3 regions of the Pseudoalteromonas sp. BSi20311 genome follow, and region 3 is predicted to be linked to each of the others. Evidence: predicted binding sites of a transcription regulator. Region 3 holds the regulator's gene; each other region holds the start of a gene.
The links. The regulator sigma-54, encoded in region 3, starts transcription at its own class of promoters, with help from an activator protein. The targets are predictions, from matches to a motif close to GTTGGCACGNNNNTNGNNT.

Region 1 (5,390 bases), on a different contig from region 3:
CAGACTTTTATCGGTTTTTACTTGGGTGGAGCCCCGAGCACAAAAAAATTAACGGCTACATGCATGCTCAGGTAAATAATTGGTTAGCCAGTAACAACTCATAAACACAAAAAGTTGAACAGTTATGGCTAAATTAAATATTTTGGCACGAACTATGAAATCAGGGCTAAAATTAACAGTCAAACGGCCTGTTTTAATATAAAATACGTCAAATTTTTTATCACTAGGTTTATTACTATGGCTATTCACGTTATTTCTCACCCCCTTGTTCAACATAAGTTAGGTTTAATGCGCGCGCATGGAATTAGCACGAAAAGTTTTCGAGAGTTGTGTTCAGAAGTTGGCACATTATTAACTTACGAAGCCACTAAAAACCTAGAATTAGAAGATAACGAAATTACAGGTTGGGACGGTAATAAACTTAAAGTTGAGCATATTAAAGGTAAAAAAATTACCGTTGTGCCAATTTTACGCGCGGGCCTTGGGATGATGGACGGCGTAATGCAATTACTCCCAGCGGCTAAAGTGAGTGTAGTGGGTTTAGAGCGTAACGAAGAAACACTTGAGCCAGTACCTTATTTTGAAAAGCTAGTAGGTAATATTGATGAGCGTTTGAGCTTAGTGATTGACCCTATGCTGGCTACTGGTGGCTCTATGATCGCCACCATCGATATGCTTAAAAAAGCAGGCTGTAAAGAAATTAAAGTCATTGTACTGGTTGCTGCACCTGAAGGCGTTGAAAAAACATTAGCCGCTCACCCAGATGTAGAGATTTTTACAGCCTCAGTTGATAGCCACCTCAATGAAAAAGGCTACATTATCCCAGGATTAGGGGATGCAGGTGATAAAATTTTCGGTACGGTTTACTAGGGTTTAGCAGTGCAAAATAATTCTACGTTTTCAATAAAAACCATTTTAACGGGTGCCCAAATGCTATTTGTAGCGTTTGGTGCGCTGGTATTAGTGCCTATTTTAACCGGCCTCGATCCGAGTGTTGCGTTGTTTACCGCAGGTTTAGGTACTTTGTTGTTTCAATTTGTCACTAAAGGCCAAGTGCCTATCTTTTTAGCCTCGTCATTTGCGTTTATTGCACCCATTATTGCCTCAGTGCAAATGTGGGGAATACCCGTCACTATGGGCGGCTTAATGGCAGCGGGCTTTACTTATATGCTGTTGAGTTTATTGGTGAAGTTTAAAGGCACAAAAACCTTACATAAAATTTTGCCGCCAATTGTGGTCGGCCCAGTCATTATGGTGATTGGCCTAGCACTCGCGCCTGCGGCGGTTAATATGGCGATGGGTAAAAGTGGCGATGGTGGCACACAAATTATTGCCTACGACAGCGCTATTATTATTTCTATGTTCTCGTTGCTCGTTACTTTAGTGTTTGCCGTGTGGGGTAAAGGGGTATTTAAATTAATACCTATTTTAGCCGGTGTTGTTGCCGGTTACACGCTATCGTTATTTATGGGGATAGTGCAGTTTGAGGCCGTAAGTAATGCGCAGTGGCTAGCTGTACCAAACTTTGTGTTACCAGAGTTTAAATGGCAAGCCATATTATTTATGGTGCCGGTGGCAATTGCGCCTGCTATTGAACACATTGGCGACATGATGGCAATTAGCCAAGTTACAAAAAAAGACTATTTGAAAAAACCAGGGCTCCATCGCACTTTATTTGGTGACGGTTTAGCTACGTCTGCCGCATCCTTATTTGGTGGCCCACCGAACACCACTTACTCAGAGGTAACTGGTGCGGTAATGCTTACTAAAAACTTTAATCCTAAAGTAATGATGTGGACTGCCATTATCGCAATTTGCTTAGCATTTGTGGCTAAAATGGGCGCTAGTTTGCAAACCATTCCGGTGCCAGTAATGGGTGGCATAATGATTTTATTATTTGGCTCTATTGCGGTTATTGGTTTAAACACCTTAGTTAAATCGGGCGATGACTTAAGTGAGCCGCGCAATTTAAGTATTGTGGCACTTATTTTAATTTGTGGTATTGGTGGTATGTACATAGGTAGTAGTGAGTTCAGCCTAGAAGGTGTGAGCTTGTGTGCTATTTTAGGCATAGTATTAAACTTAGTATTACCCAAAGCACAGAGCAACCAGAGTTAAATTTGCACTGTGGCTAAAAATATTGCACCAAAAAAGCGCATTTTAAATGCGCTTTTTTTTTAACCTACTAAAAAGTAACAATAAATAATATTGGTCTAGTAACTGCATTTCCTTAGTCATACCCTATAGTTGACTCAGGGATTGTTATATGGAGACCAAGAGTGTGGATATAAATGCTTTTTTAGTAAAACACCAACTGCCGTTGAAATATCAGTATATTAGCGAGCAGTATTTTTCTGCTATTGCGCAGGACATTCTAACCAGTAAAAAAACAGCCCCTTTATTTGTCGCGATTAATGGCTGCCAAGGCTCAGGGAAAACCACTCTTGGTGATTATTTAGTAACTTGGTTTAGCCAAAATACCCACCTAAATTGTGTTGCGCTTTCTATTGATGACTTTTATTTATCAACTCAAAAACGCCAACAGTTAGCCCAAGATGTGCATTGTTTATTCGCCACTAGAGGCGTACCGGGTACACATGATGTTGCGCTGATGGATAACACCGTTAGTCGTTTATTAAATGCAGAAGTAAATGTACCGCTGCCGCGTTTTAATAAGCAACAAGATGAACCCGTAGCAAAAAACAAATGGTTAACCAATAGTCAGCCGGTCGATATTGTTATTTTAGAAGGGTGGTGTGTAGCCAGTGAACCACAGCAGCCTTTTACTTTAGTTGAGCCTATTAACGAGCTAGAAAAATCATACGATCAACAAGGGTTATGGCGTCGCTGTATTAACAGCTGTTTAGCCAATGAATATAAAACCGTTTTTGATAAAATCGATTATACAATTATGCTCAAAGCCCCGAGTTTTGATGATGTGTTTGCGTGGCGCCAAGAGCAAGAACACAAGTTAATTGCCAAGCAAGGGCAGGGCGCAGGCACTATGACTGATGAGCAGTTATTGTGGTTTATTTCTCATTTTGAACGCATCACGCGTGAAAACCTCAACACCCTTAGTGCTAAAGCAAATGCACTTATAGAGCTCGATAGTAATCGAGATGTAACTGCGATGGTGCTTACAAGCGATAGTATTGTACAACCTATCATTTTTACCGATTTAGATGGCACATTACTCAATCACAGAGATTACAACACCGATGCGGTAGATACCTTATTACAAGAGCTGCAATACAGCGGTGTACCTGTGGTATTTAATACCAGCAAAACATTTAGTGAAGTGGTGGCACTGCAACAAGCGCTTAATATTACACAGCCTTTCATTGTTGAAAATGGCTCGGCTGTTTATATTCCTAAAAATTATTTTAATCTCAGGCCAATTGGCTGCGGCGAATACCAAGGCTACTGGTGTTACTCGTTTGCTGCACCCATTAGCAATTTATGGACTGATTTAAAACGCTTAAAAAAAGACTACGGCGACCAATATAGTTTGTTTAGTGAGCTGACCAGTGAGCAGGTAATGAAAATGACAGGATTAAACCAGCTACAAGCAACGCAAGCACAAACCCGTCAATACTCAGATCCGCTCTACTGGCATGGCGATGAGCAGCAACTAAATGAATTTATCAATGCGATATCAGTATATGGCTACGAGGTTAAAGTAGGCGGGCGCTTTGTTCACATTGGAAAAAATACCGATAAAAGCATGGCTCAGCAATGGTTAGTGCAGCAGTTTAATACGCAGTTTACTAAAGCGCTGAGCATTATTGCGCTAGGGGATAGTGAAAACGATAAGCAAATGCTAGAAGAGGCTGATATCGCCATCATCATTACCAATCCAGAGAGTAAAAAGCCAGTTAAATTAACCTATAACAAAGCGCGCTATTCTCAATTGCCGGCACCGCTAGGCTGGGTTGAAGAAATTACAGCACTACCTTGTATTAACAGTATTTTACCCAGTTCTGAGGAGTATAGTTTACATGGCTGATTTTTATCAAAATGGCATTATTACAACACTACATAACATTGCCAATAGACCCGTAGACGATTTAGAAAAAGAGTTACTTGGCTTTAGTAAACAGCGACCAATGGGGCTTATATTGCCTTCATTATTTAGTGAGTTAGAAGGCCCTGCTTTACAAAATATTGTTAAAGAGCTGCAACAAGTACCGTATTTATCGCAAATAACTATAGGCTTAGACAGAGCCGACGAAAGCCAGTATCGCTATGCATTGAACTTTTTTAAATCGCTTGATCAAAACCATAAAGTGTTGTGGAACGATGGCCCACGTTTGCAGGCGCTCGATAAAGAGCTTCAAGCCTTAGGTGTGGCGCCACGTGAGCTCGGTAAAGGCCGTAATGTGTGGTATTGCATGGGGTATAAATTAGCCACCGCTGAGGTTGAATCAATCGCCTTGCATGACTGTGATATTTTAACTTATGACCGAGGCTTATTAGCGCGGTTAATATACCCTGTGGCACACCCTCGATTTAACTATGAGTTTTGTAAAGGCTTTTACCCGCGTACCGCCAATGGAAAAATTAATGGCCGTGTCTCTCGGTTATTGGTTACTCCGTTATTACGCTCGTTTAAAACCATATTAGGCAGCAGAGACTACCTTGAGTATATGGACTCGTTTCGTTACCCATTAGCCGGTGAATTTTCGTTTAGACGCGATGTATTAAACGATATTCGTATTCCTAGTGACTGGGGATTAGAAATTGGCGTATTAAGCGAGATGTACCGTAATTACTCCCATAACCGCTTATGCCAAGTTGATATTGCCGATAACTACGATCATAAACACCAAGAATTATCGTTGGATGACCAAACTGCTGGCCTTTCTAAAATGTCGATTGATATCACCAAAGCATTATTTAGAAAGTTAGCAACGCAAGGGGTTACCTTTACCAGCGAAACTATTCGCTCATTAAAAGCCACATATTACCGTATAGGTTTAGATTTTATTGAAACCTATCATAATGATGCACTAATGAACGGTTTAACCCTTGATATTCACCAAGAAGAAAAAGCGGTAGAAATGTTTGCACAAAATATTATGAATGCTGGCCAACACTTTTTAGAAAACCCAATGGAAGCGCCATTTGTGCCGAGTTGGAACCGTGTAGCTTCGGCGATGCCCGATGTACTAGATCGATTAAAAGAAGCCGTTGAGCTTGATAACGAACAATACAGTTAAATTGGTATACTTAAACGAGGCGCCTGTGGACATAGTTAGGGAACAGTTTTTTCAACGAGTCGAACAACATTTACATACTATTTATCAAGGGGTTGAGTTACCTATGCCGATAGCTGAGTTGGCTGAAGAATTAATCACCTTGATATTGAGTAATAACCCACTTCGAGATCC
Region 2 (5,390 bases), on a different contig from region 3:
CGACTTTAAAAAGCAAGGCGAGTTTGCTGATTTAGTTAAAGCAATGACGGCGCATCAAATTGAGTTAGGCAAAAGCTTAAAACCAGGTGTACTGTATGGCGAGCTGCATATTGACTGCCACAACCGCATTGCACAGTTATTAAGTGATTTTGATATTGTTAAACTTCCGGCTGCGGAAATTGTTGAGCGTCAAATTACCTCAACCTTCTTCCCTCATGGCTTAGGGCATCATTTAGGTGCACAGGTACATGATGTAGGTGGCTTTATGCGTGATGAAACTGGTGCACATCAGGCACCACCAGAAGGTCATCCATTTTTACGCTGCACTCGCTTAATTGAGAAAAACCAAGTGTTTACCATTGAGCCAGGTTTGTACTTTATTGACTCTTTGTTGGGTGATTTAGCACAAACAGACAATAAGCAGTTTATTAACTGGGAAAAAGTAGAAGCGTTTAAACCATTTGGCGGCATTCGTATTGAAGATAATATTATTGTTCACGAAGACAGCCTAGAGAATATGACGCGTGATTTATTGCTCGACTAATATTTAACTAATAAAAGTTTATATTATTCACGAAAGGGGCCTGTTGGCCCCATTTTTAATTTAACAGCCAAGTAAGCGCTATGTCAGAATATAAATACCCAGCCGACGATGTTTTTCATCAAGAAGAAATTAAAAAAAGTACCTTTATTGTGCATATAGGCCACACGCCCGATTTAAACTCAGCCAAAGCCTTTATTAAAAATATTGAAGAAAAATACAGTGATGCACGCCATAATTGTTGGGCGCATGTTGCGGGCAATCCTGGCGGAAGCCATGTTTATGGTTTTTCTGACGATGGAGAGCCAAATGGCACCGCTGGTAAACCTATGCTCAACGTGCTGGTGGGTTCTGGCTTAGGTGAAGTAACCGCTGTGGTAACACGGTATTTTGGTGGGATAAAGCTTGGCACTGGTGGGTTAGTTCGTGCTTATGGTGGTTCACTTAATAATGCCTTAGCAAAATTACAAACCGTGGTAAAAGTACCCAGCATTGAGCTGATTGGCTTTAGTGAATACAGTATGCAAGGCGCAATAGAGCAGCACTTAAAAACCAACTTTCAGGTACTTAATATTGAAAAGCAGTTTACGGCAAATATTGAGTGGAGTATTACTATTGATAGCCGCCAAGCACAACAAGCATGCAAAGATATTTTTGATTTAAGCCACGGCGCAGTTGAGTTAACAATCAAAGAGTAATAGTCTTACATCCATCCCATTTAATCAGTAAAGATTAAATTTTCGAGTCATACAGTAGTTATTTTAATTTACTAATAAAAAAGCGATACGCTCAATGCAATTTCGTACCATCATAAAAATTCTTGGCCAACTGGTCGCGCTATTTAGTATTACAATGGTGCCACCAGCACTCGTGTCTTTAATTTATAAAGATGGTGGGGGGGTGCCGTTTGTTTTAGCCTTTATATTTAGCGTTATTATTGGCTTAATGGCTTACTACCCAAATAGGCATGAGCATGGTGATTTAAAAGCACGGGAAGGCTTTTTAATAGTGGTTTTGTTTTGGCTGGTGCTAGGGGCATTTGCATCATTACCGCTGATATTTTTACAAGAACCCAACCTCTCTTTGGCCGATGCGGTGTTTGAAGCTTTCTCAGGCTTAACTACCACAGGGGCGACCGTATTAACTGGCATTGAGTACTTGCCTAAATCGGTATTATTTTATCGCCAACAATTACAGTGGTTTGGTGGAATGGGGATCATTGTATTAGCAGTAGCCATACTGCCAATGCTTGGCGTGGGTGGGATGCAGTTGTATCGCGCTGAAATTCCAGGCCCAGTAAAAGACTCCAAAATGACCCCGCGTATAGCCGACACCGCTAAACACCTTTGGTATATTTACGTATCTATTACACTTGCGTGTACCTTGGCGTATTGGAGCGCTGGCATGAACTGGTTTGACGCCATATGCCATGCCTTTTCTACGGTTGCTATTGGTGGTTTTTCTACTTATGACGCGTCTATGGGGCATTTTGATAGCCCTGTAATTAACTTTATTTGTGTGTTCTTTTTAATTATAGCCGCCATTAACTTTTCACTACATTATGCCGCTGTAGCGAGTCGTAATATTAGTGTGTACATTCGCGACCCTGAATTTAAAGTATTCTTGTGTATTCAGTTAGCGCTGGTGGTAATTTGCTTTACTGTGCTTTCGTCTCATGATGTTTATGCAAATGGTGATGAAACTCTCGATCAGGCGTTGTTTCAAGCGGTGTCTATTAGTAGTACTGCAGGGTTTGCCACAGATAACTTTTCAGCTTGGCCGTTGTTTTTACCTATTTTACTTATTTTTTCGAGCTTTATTGGCGGCTGTGCGGGTTCTACCGGTGGTGGTATGAAAGTTGTTCGTGTGTTTTTGTTGTACTTGCAAGGGGTGCGCGAGCTTAACCGCTTAGTCCATCCCCGAGCTATATATTCAATAAAACTCGGGCGTAAAGCCTTACCTGACAAAGTAGTTGAAGCGGTATGGGGCTTTTTCTCAGCTTATGCACTAGTCTTTATTATTATAATGTTAGCGTTAATGGGCACAGGGTTAGACAACATTACCGCATTCTCTGCGACAGCAGCCTGCCTTAATAACTTGGGCCCAGGTTTGGGTGACGTAGCCTCTCATTATGGTGCTATTAGCGATGCCGCTAAATGGATATTAACAGTAGCTATGGTATTCGGCCGGTTAGAGATATTTACATTATTAGTGCTATTTACCCCAACATTTTGGCGTGGATAAGGTTTTAAATATTAGGAAGGAACTATGCAAAAAACCAATTTGGAAAAGTTAAACCAAATCGTCACAGGTGGCATAGTCGATGTAGAAATACTCACGCCAACCAGTAGCCGACGTGTAAAAACGGAGTTTATTGGTTTATTAGAAAACAAATTTATTATTTTAAACTATCCCAGCGCTAAGCGGCTCCCCATGGCAAGTGATTACTTGCGAGATGGGGTTATGGTGGTAGTAAGAGCGCTTATAGAGGGCAGTGGTGGGCACATCATTGCGTTTCGTCAGCAACTTATGTCTGTAGCCTCTCATCCAGCTAAATTATTGTTTATTCAATACCCTTCACAAGTACAGTTGTTTGCGCTTCGCTCACAAGCACGCATACCCACATTGTTTCCTGCTAAGTTAAAATTAACCGAAGAGCAACCGCCCTTTGAAGGGGTGATAAAAGACATTTCTCTCACCGGTGTTATGTTTGATATTAAAACTACTCAAGAACTCGATGAGCTAAAAGATATGCGCTGTACGGTTGTATTTGATGGCGATACTCAGCATGAGGGACAAATCTGCAGTGTAAAAAAACATGCTAACGGTATCTGTTGCGGAATTCGATTATTTGCCAGTGAAGAGCAAATGAAAACACTAATGGGGGATCATTTCATTGACCCAAGCGCGCTTGAAGTTGAAATAGCTTAGGGTCTGTTATCAAGTTGAACAAGCTTCTAATATAAATATCAGCAGGCTCCTGCGATTTCATGATTTCGTCATTTTGCAACAAATAGCCTTGTGCGGCTGTTTGTTTTAAACGCTATGTAAAATTTATTTTTTAAACTATTTAAAAACAGTAACTTAAATCTATTTTTTAATTGTAGTTTTTTATTTATAACAAAATAAATCTCAACTCACCTTCCTTTTTGTTTAATTAACCCTCTTTTTTAGCGGTTGCTAATCGACTGTGTGGTGTTTTCCTTAAACTCAACTCGCTGATTTTTAATGTTTTAATTTTATTGCCTCATCTACTGTTGCTAAAAAGCAACAAAATAACGAGTTGAATAGCGCCATTTTCAGCTAGGTACAGGTTAATTTATTGAAAATTATGGTTTTTATATTGTTGGCATCGAAGTTGTAATAGTCAGGCTGTATTGAACGAAACGTGATTTAAAGTAAAACACTTAATCGCATAAAACATAAACTTTGAAGGAAGATTGATTATGAAAAGCATTAATAAAACTTTAGCACTTATCGCATTAGCTTCTTCATCAGCGGCTTTTGCAGCAAGCGACTTTGACACGCTAGACGTTGACGGCAACGGCGCAATCAGTCAAAGCGAAGCATCAGTAGATGCAAAGCTAATGAGCATGTTTTCTGAGCTTGATACTGACCAAAACGGTGAGTTATCAAAAGAAGAATTTTCTAAAGCATAATCTTAAGCAATTAACGTTTTGGGAGCTTAACCTCCCACATTATTTAAACGATTTTAAGGAATACTCATTATGAAAACATTACACAAAACATTCGCACTTATCGCATTGGCTTCTTCATCAGCTGCCTTCGCAGCCAGCGACTTCGACACGCTTGATACCGACGGTAACGGCGCTATTAGCCAAAGTGAAGCATCAGTTGATGCAAAGCTAATGAGCATGTTCTCAGAGCTTGATACAGACCAAAACGGTGAGCTATCAAAAGCAGAATTTTCTAAAGCATAAGCTAAGGCTAGGCATATTCTGAGTTGCCAAAGACAACCTAAGTAGGCAAGGGAGCCTATGAAAAAGAATGACAAGGACGGTAATAGCCTGACATTTCCAATAGCACAAAGCATTACATTTTGAAGGATTAAATTATGAAAACATTACACAAAACATTCGCACTTATCGCGCTAGCTTCTTCATCAGCAGCCTTTGCCGCTAGCGACTTTGACACACTTGATGCCGACGGTAATGGGGTTATTAGTCAAAGCGAAGCTGCTGTAAACGCTGATTTAACCGCCGCATTTACTGAGCTTGATACTGACGGCAATGGTGAGCTTTCTAAAGCTGAGTTTGCAAACTTTTAATTTTTAACTTTTTTCATTGCACAGGGATCTCAGAAAAGGATTTCCCTCTTTAAGGAGACTTATTATGAAAGCATTAAATACAACGCTAGCGATTTTAGTATTAGCTTCATCATCAGCGGCATACGCAGCAGTAGACTTTGCCTCTTTTGATAGTAATGGTGACGGTGTAATTAGCCAGCAGGAAGCGGCTGCAAATAAACAACTCATGAATATTTTTGATGACTTAGATACTGACGGAAATGGTGAGCTTTCTAAAGAAGAGTTTGCAAAAGTACAATAAGTATTACCCCATCATACTCCACTAAAGCCGCTTAATAGTCAGCGGCTTTTTTGTGCTTGTTGATTACTTAACTCAAGCAGTTTAATTATAGAAAAATTGCGCTAACTTGGAATAACTTTTCAACCACGTTAATGTGCTTCTTATCAATTAAGAACATAATTACATGATCGCCTGATAGAATTATCGTGTCATCGTGGGCAATCAGTACATCGTCATTACGTACAATTGCACCTATTGTGGTGCCTGCTGGCAATTTAATATCAGCAATCGCGCGACCCACT
Region 3 (5,390 bases):
TTTAGAAGTACATAAACGTGATGACTTAGGCGAGAATAAGCAACTTTTAATTGCCACAGGTAGCCCTGCTTACTTTGAAGAAACACAAGCTGATGGCACCATCATGAGCGCCAGTGCCAATGAAGTTCGCTATGATGTATCGCAACGTTTTTTAACCTTAATCGGTGATGCCAGTATCGCTCAAGCAGGTCAAAAAATTACCGCTAAAAGTATCACCTACGATATAGAGCAGCAGTTGATTAGCGCAGAAAAAGATGAAAATTCAACCGATCGTGTACACACCATTTTGGTGCCTGTTGAAAACAAAAAAGAAGACGATAAAGGCCAACCATGAGCACATTAAAAGCAGAGCTATTAGCAAAAAGCTATAAAGGCCGTGAAGTGGTGAAAAATGTTGGCCTAGAAGTCGAAGCTGGCAGTATTGTCGGTTTACTTGGCCCCAATGGCGCAGGTAAAACCACGACCTTTTACATGATTGTAGGCCTTGTACCGAGCGATAAAGGTAAAATATCAATAGATGATCAAGATATCACTTTATTACCTATGCATAGCCGAGCTCGCTTAGGGATTGGTTACTTACCACAAGAATCATCGATTTTTAGAAAGCTGACGGTTTACCAAAACTTAATGGCTATTTTAGAAACACGTAAAGAGCTTAATAAACAACAGCGTGAAGATACCTTAAATAATTTACTTGATGAATTTAGCATTCAGCATATTCGTGACAGCCAAGGTATGGCTCTGTCAGGCGGTGAACGCCGCCGTGTTGAAATTGCCCGGGCATTAGCAGCAAATCCTAAATTTATACTATTGGACGAACCCTTTGCAGGGGTTGATCCTATCTCTGTATTAGATATTAAAAAGATCATAGAGCATCTTAAAAATCGAGGGATTGGCGTATTGATCACAGATCACAACGTACGCGAAACACTTGATGTTTGTGAAAAAGCCTACATAGTTTCTCATGGGGAGTTAATTGCATCAGGCACTCCAGATTACGTATTAAACGATAAAACAGTACGCGATGTTTATTTGGGCGAGCAGTTCAAGCTCTAATATTTGTGTTATTCCACTAAGCATCTGCTAAGATTAATTATACTTAGGTCTGTTGACCTTTCAAGGTTGAATTTGCAGCAGTCTGTTTGGTATTTAGGCAAGGCAGAGCCTATGTGATGTGGTATTCCCCATAAATAGGCGATAACGCAGCATCAATGCCAAACAGGCGCTGCCCTTCGGGTTCTGCCTAGGGACGATTTACTTTTTGTTGCTCGGTTTTGACTTAGCCCACTAGGTTACAAACCTCGCGCCGCGATTAAACCGCCCCTAGTTTGAACAAATTTTAATCCGTAAAGGTCAACAGACCGTAATTTAAAAGGATTGTTAGAGATAAATGAGGCAATCATTACAGCTGCGCATGGGCCAGCAACTTACAATGACTCCACAGTTGCAACAAGCAATTCGCTTATTGCAGCTCAGTACATTGGATCTCCAGCAAGAAATTCAAGAAGCGCTCGATAGCAATCCCTTGCTTGAAGTTGAAGAACAAGATTACAGCGAAGATGCTGCGGGTAAAAACGAACAAAAAGCCGATAACGATGAATCAACGCTAAGTACTTCAGCTGACGAAAAACCTAGCGAGTATGAGCAAGACAGCGGCGAAGCCATGAGCAAAGACACCATTAGCGATGATATGGCAATGGATGTTACATGGGATGAATACATGAGCGCAGCACCTGCCTCTTCATCGGGACCGATGCCTGAAGATGAATCAATTTATCAAGGCTCTTCAACTGAAACGCTGCATGAATATTTAATGTGGCAATTGCAACTGACGCCATTTAGTCCTACAGATGAAGCCATTGCGATTGCAATAGTAGAAGCCGTGGACGACTCAGGTATTTTAACCCTTAGCTGTGAAGAAATTTTAGAAAGCTTTAATCAAGAAAACGACGACGAAGATGAAGTTGAACTTGATGAAATAGAAGCGGTATTAAAGCGTATTCAATTATTTGATCCGGTAGGAATAGCCGCGCGTAGTTTACAAGAGTGCTTGTGTATTCAACTTAATCAGTTTGATAAAGACACGCCTTTTTTAAACGAAACAAAAATGATTTTAACCGATCATATTGATTTGCTGGCTGCACGTGATTATCGCACGTTAATGAAAAAAACTAAGCTCAAAGAAGATGAGCTTAAAGAGATCATGACGTTAATTCATACCCTTAGCCCAAAACCGGCGGACACTATTGTCAGAGAAGAGTCAGAGTATGTTATTCCTGATGTGTCGGTTAAAAAAATTAAAGGGCGTTGGGTGGTTGAACTAAACCCTGATAGCATGCCTAAAATTAGGGTAAACAGCCAATATGCGGCTATGTCACGTACTGTTAAATCAAGTGGTGATAGCCAGTTTATTCGCTCACACTTGCAAGAAGCAAAATGGTTTATAAAAAGTCTAGAAAGTAGAAACGACACGCTACTTAAAGTAACTAACTGTATTGTGCAACAGCAACAGGCCTTTTTTGAACATGGTCCTGAGGCAATGAAGCCTATGGTGCTTAATGATGTGGCAGAAATGGTAGAAATGCACGAATCGACTATTTCACGTGTTACTACGCAAAAATACATGCACACACCACGGGGTATTTTTGAGCTTAAATATTTCTTTTCAAGCCATGTAAGCACTGAAAACGGTGGCGAATGTTCATCAACAGCAATTCGCGCATTAATTAAAAAATTAATCGCAGCAGAAAACTCAGCTAAACCATTGAGTGATAGTAAAATTGCAGATATATTGGCAGAGCAAGGAATTAAAGTAGCAAGGAGAACTATTGCAAAATATCGCGAATCTCTAGCTATTCCCCCGTCGAATCAACGAAAAAGTTTGATTTAAGGCGTACAACAAAGAGGAAAATGTTTATGCAACTGAACTTAACTGGTCGCCATGTAGATATTACTGACTCGCTTAGAGACTACGTAAATAGTAAATTTGCAAAGCTGCAGAGGCACACTGATCACATAACGAATGTGCATGTTATTCTCGATGTAGAAAAACTAAACCAAAAAGCTGAAGCAACCGTTCATGTTAGTGGCGCTGAAATTTTTGCCTCTACTGAACATCAAGATATGTATGCCGCTATAGACTCGCTGATTGACAAGCTAGATCGTCAAGTAATTAAACACAAAGAGAAACTTGCTCGACACTAACACTATGAAACTAAGCTCACTTATCTGTCAGGACTGCAGTAAAGCTGCGGTCCTTTTTAATAGTAAAAAAAGAATTTTAGAATTTATCAGTGAATTGGCTCACAATAAACTGCCCTATTTAACCCAACAAGATATTCTCAACGCGTTAACCGCTAGAGAAAAGCTAGGGAGTACAGGTATAGGCCGAGGAATTGCAATTCCACATGGTCGTATGAGTGGTGCACAAGAGCCTCTTGCACTTATACTGGTGAGCGAAACGGCTATTAATTTTGATGCGATAGATAACCGACCGGTCGACATTTTTGTTGCCTTAATTGTCCCAGACGGTGACAATCAACAGCATTTAAAGACCTTAGCTACCATTGCAGATAAGCTCAACGAAAAAGAATTTTGTAAGCAATTACGGGCGGCAAAATCCGACAATGAGCTGTACCAAGTCATTGTCAGTCAACCGTAGTAACAATAAAGGGTGATAAATGGAATTAATAATTATAAGTGGTCGCTCAGGTTCTGGTAAATCTGTTGCGTTACGGGTTGTTGAGGATTTAGGTTATTATTGTGTAGATAATATTCCTTTAAATTTATTACCATCTCTTGTTCGTAGTGTTTCCGACAGCTACAACAAAATTGCCGTAAGTGTTGATGTGCGTAACTTACCTAAAGAGCAGCAACAGTTTAATGAAATCATTGAATATTTACCTGGTTTCACTAAACCAACGGTGTTTTATTTAGACAGTGACGATCAAACATTAATTAAACGCTTTTCGGAAACTAGGCGTCTTCACCCTCTTTCGATTGACTCACTGCCGCTTGATTTAGCAATAAAAAAAGAAAAACAACTACTGGATGTTTTGATCAATCATGCTGATCATATGATTGATACCACTGATTTAAGTGTGCATCAGCTGGCTGAGTCTATCCGTGAAAAAATACTCGGTAAAAAAGACAAACAACTGATCATTACCTTTGAGTCATTTGGTTTTAAGCACGGTATACCCAAAGAAGCAGATTACGTATTCGATGCCCGATTTTTACCAAACCCGCATTGGGAGCCTGAACTTAAGCCACTCACAGGGCTAGATCAACCGGTAAAAGACTACCTAGCCAGCCACAGCATAGTACAAAAATTTACATGGCAAATTCAAACCTTTGTACAAACATGGTTGCCGCATTTAGAAAGAAATAACCGCAGCTATTTGACCATAGCCATAGGTTGTACTGGTGGACAACACCGTTCTGTTTACTTAGCGCAAACTATAGGTGAAAGTTTTGCAATGAGTCATCCTAATGTAAAAATTCGTCACAGAGAACAAGAATAACATCAAAGAGAATAGTAATGCGGTTAGAAAACACATTTTTAATAAAAAACAAGTTAGGCCTGCATGCCAGAGCAGCTACGGTGCTGGCACAGCTTTCTGTGCAATTTGATGCCTCAATCACGTTATTTCAAGACGATAAACAAGCCGCTGGCGACAGTGTATTAGCACTTATGTTACTCGAAAGCAGTCAAGGCAAAGAAGTTAAGGTAGTATGTGAAGGCCCTGACGCAGAGCCTGCACTTAATGCAATTGGTGAGCTCATTGACCAACGATTTAATGAGCAAGAGTAATCCTGCTTATAAGCTAAGGTTAATAGTGGTTGAGGTAGTTTACTGATATAAAGTAAGATAAAGCGATACCCCATCATCGTGTAATAAAATTTAATTAAGGACGCCAATGCCTGAAGCTTTAGAACAAGATATTCCACTACAACAACTAAAACAGGTGACTAAGTCACTAAATAGTGGTCAATTTGTTCAAGTTAGGCGCATGCTAGCAAAAACGGCACCTTGTGATACCGCACTTCTTTTAGAATCATCTCCCCATAAAATTCGTCGTATGCTCTGGCAACTGGTTGATCCTGATGTACAGGGTGATGTACTTGAAGAGCTCTCTGAAGACGTACGTTTGGGCATTATTGCGCAAATGGCACCTGAGCACATTGCTGCTGCAACAGAAGACATGGGCCATGATGATTTAGGGGAAGTACTACGTAGCCTACCAGACACCGTATATAAAGACGTTGTTAGCGCTATGGATATTCAAGATAGAGAGCGTGCAACACAAGCTCTATCTTACCAAGAGCGCTCTGCTGGCGCCTTGATGAATATAGATACCGTAACTATTCGCCCTGATGTAACTCTAGAT

Region 1: the regulator sigma-54 is predicted to act here: its motif matches at 2,247-2,265, upstream of P20311_RS17415 (HAD-IIB family hydrolase).
Region 2: the regulator sigma-54 is predicted to act here: its motif matches at 3,887-3,905, upstream of P20311_RS11470 (EF-hand domain-containing protein).

What each region holds. Positions count from the first base shown of each region.
Region 1 is NZ_BADU01000168.1:19,216-24,605, reverse strand. Features, by position in the region: gene P20311_RS17430 (oxidoreductase family protein) at 1-104, shown strand, start outside; gene upp (uracil phosphoribosyltransferase) at 238-870, shown strand; gene P20311_RS17420 (uracil-xanthine permease family protein) at 880-2,118, shown strand; gene P20311_RS17415 (HAD-IIB family hydrolase) at 2,267-4,006, shown strand; gene P20311_RS17410 (hypothetical protein) at 3,999-5,219, shown strand; gene P20311_RS17405 (sugar phosphorylase) at 5,245-5,390, shown strand, end outside.
Region 2 is NZ_BADU01000097.1:13,630-19,019, reverse strand. Features, by position in the region: gene pepQ (Xaa-Pro dipeptidase) at 1-544, shown strand, start outside; gene P20311_RS11485 (YigZ family protein) at 625-1,239, shown strand; gene P20311_RS11480 (TrkH family potassium uptake protein) at 1,334-2,785, shown strand; gene P20311_RS11475 (flagellar brake protein) at 2,810-3,472, shown strand; gene P20311_RS11470 (EF-hand domain-containing protein) at 3,988-4,200, shown strand; gene P20311_RS11465 (EF-hand domain-containing protein) at 4,270-4,482, shown strand; gene P20311_RS11460 (EF-hand domain-containing protein) at 4,617-4,829, shown strand; gene P20311_RS11455 (calmodulin) at 4,894-5,109, shown strand; gene trkA (Trk system potassium transporter TrkA) at 5,195-5,390, opposite strand, start outside.
Region 3 is NZ_BADU01000188.1:39,772-45,161, reverse strand. Features, by position in the region: gene lptA (lipopolysaccharide transport periplasmic protein LptA) at 1-334, shown strand, start outside; gene lptB (LPS export ABC transporter ATP-binding protein) at 331-1,056, shown strand; gene P20311_RS17995 (RNA polymerase factor sigma-54) at 1,391-2,890, shown strand; gene hpf (ribosome hibernation promoting factor) at 2,917-3,204, shown strand; gene ptsN (PTS IIA-like nitrogen regulatory protein PtsN) at 3,209-3,661, shown strand; gene rapZ (RNase adapter RapZ) at 3,681-4,523, shown strand; gene P20311_RS17975 (HPr family phosphocarrier protein) at 4,541-4,813, shown strand; gene mgtE (magnesium transporter) at 4,920-5,390, shown strand, end outside.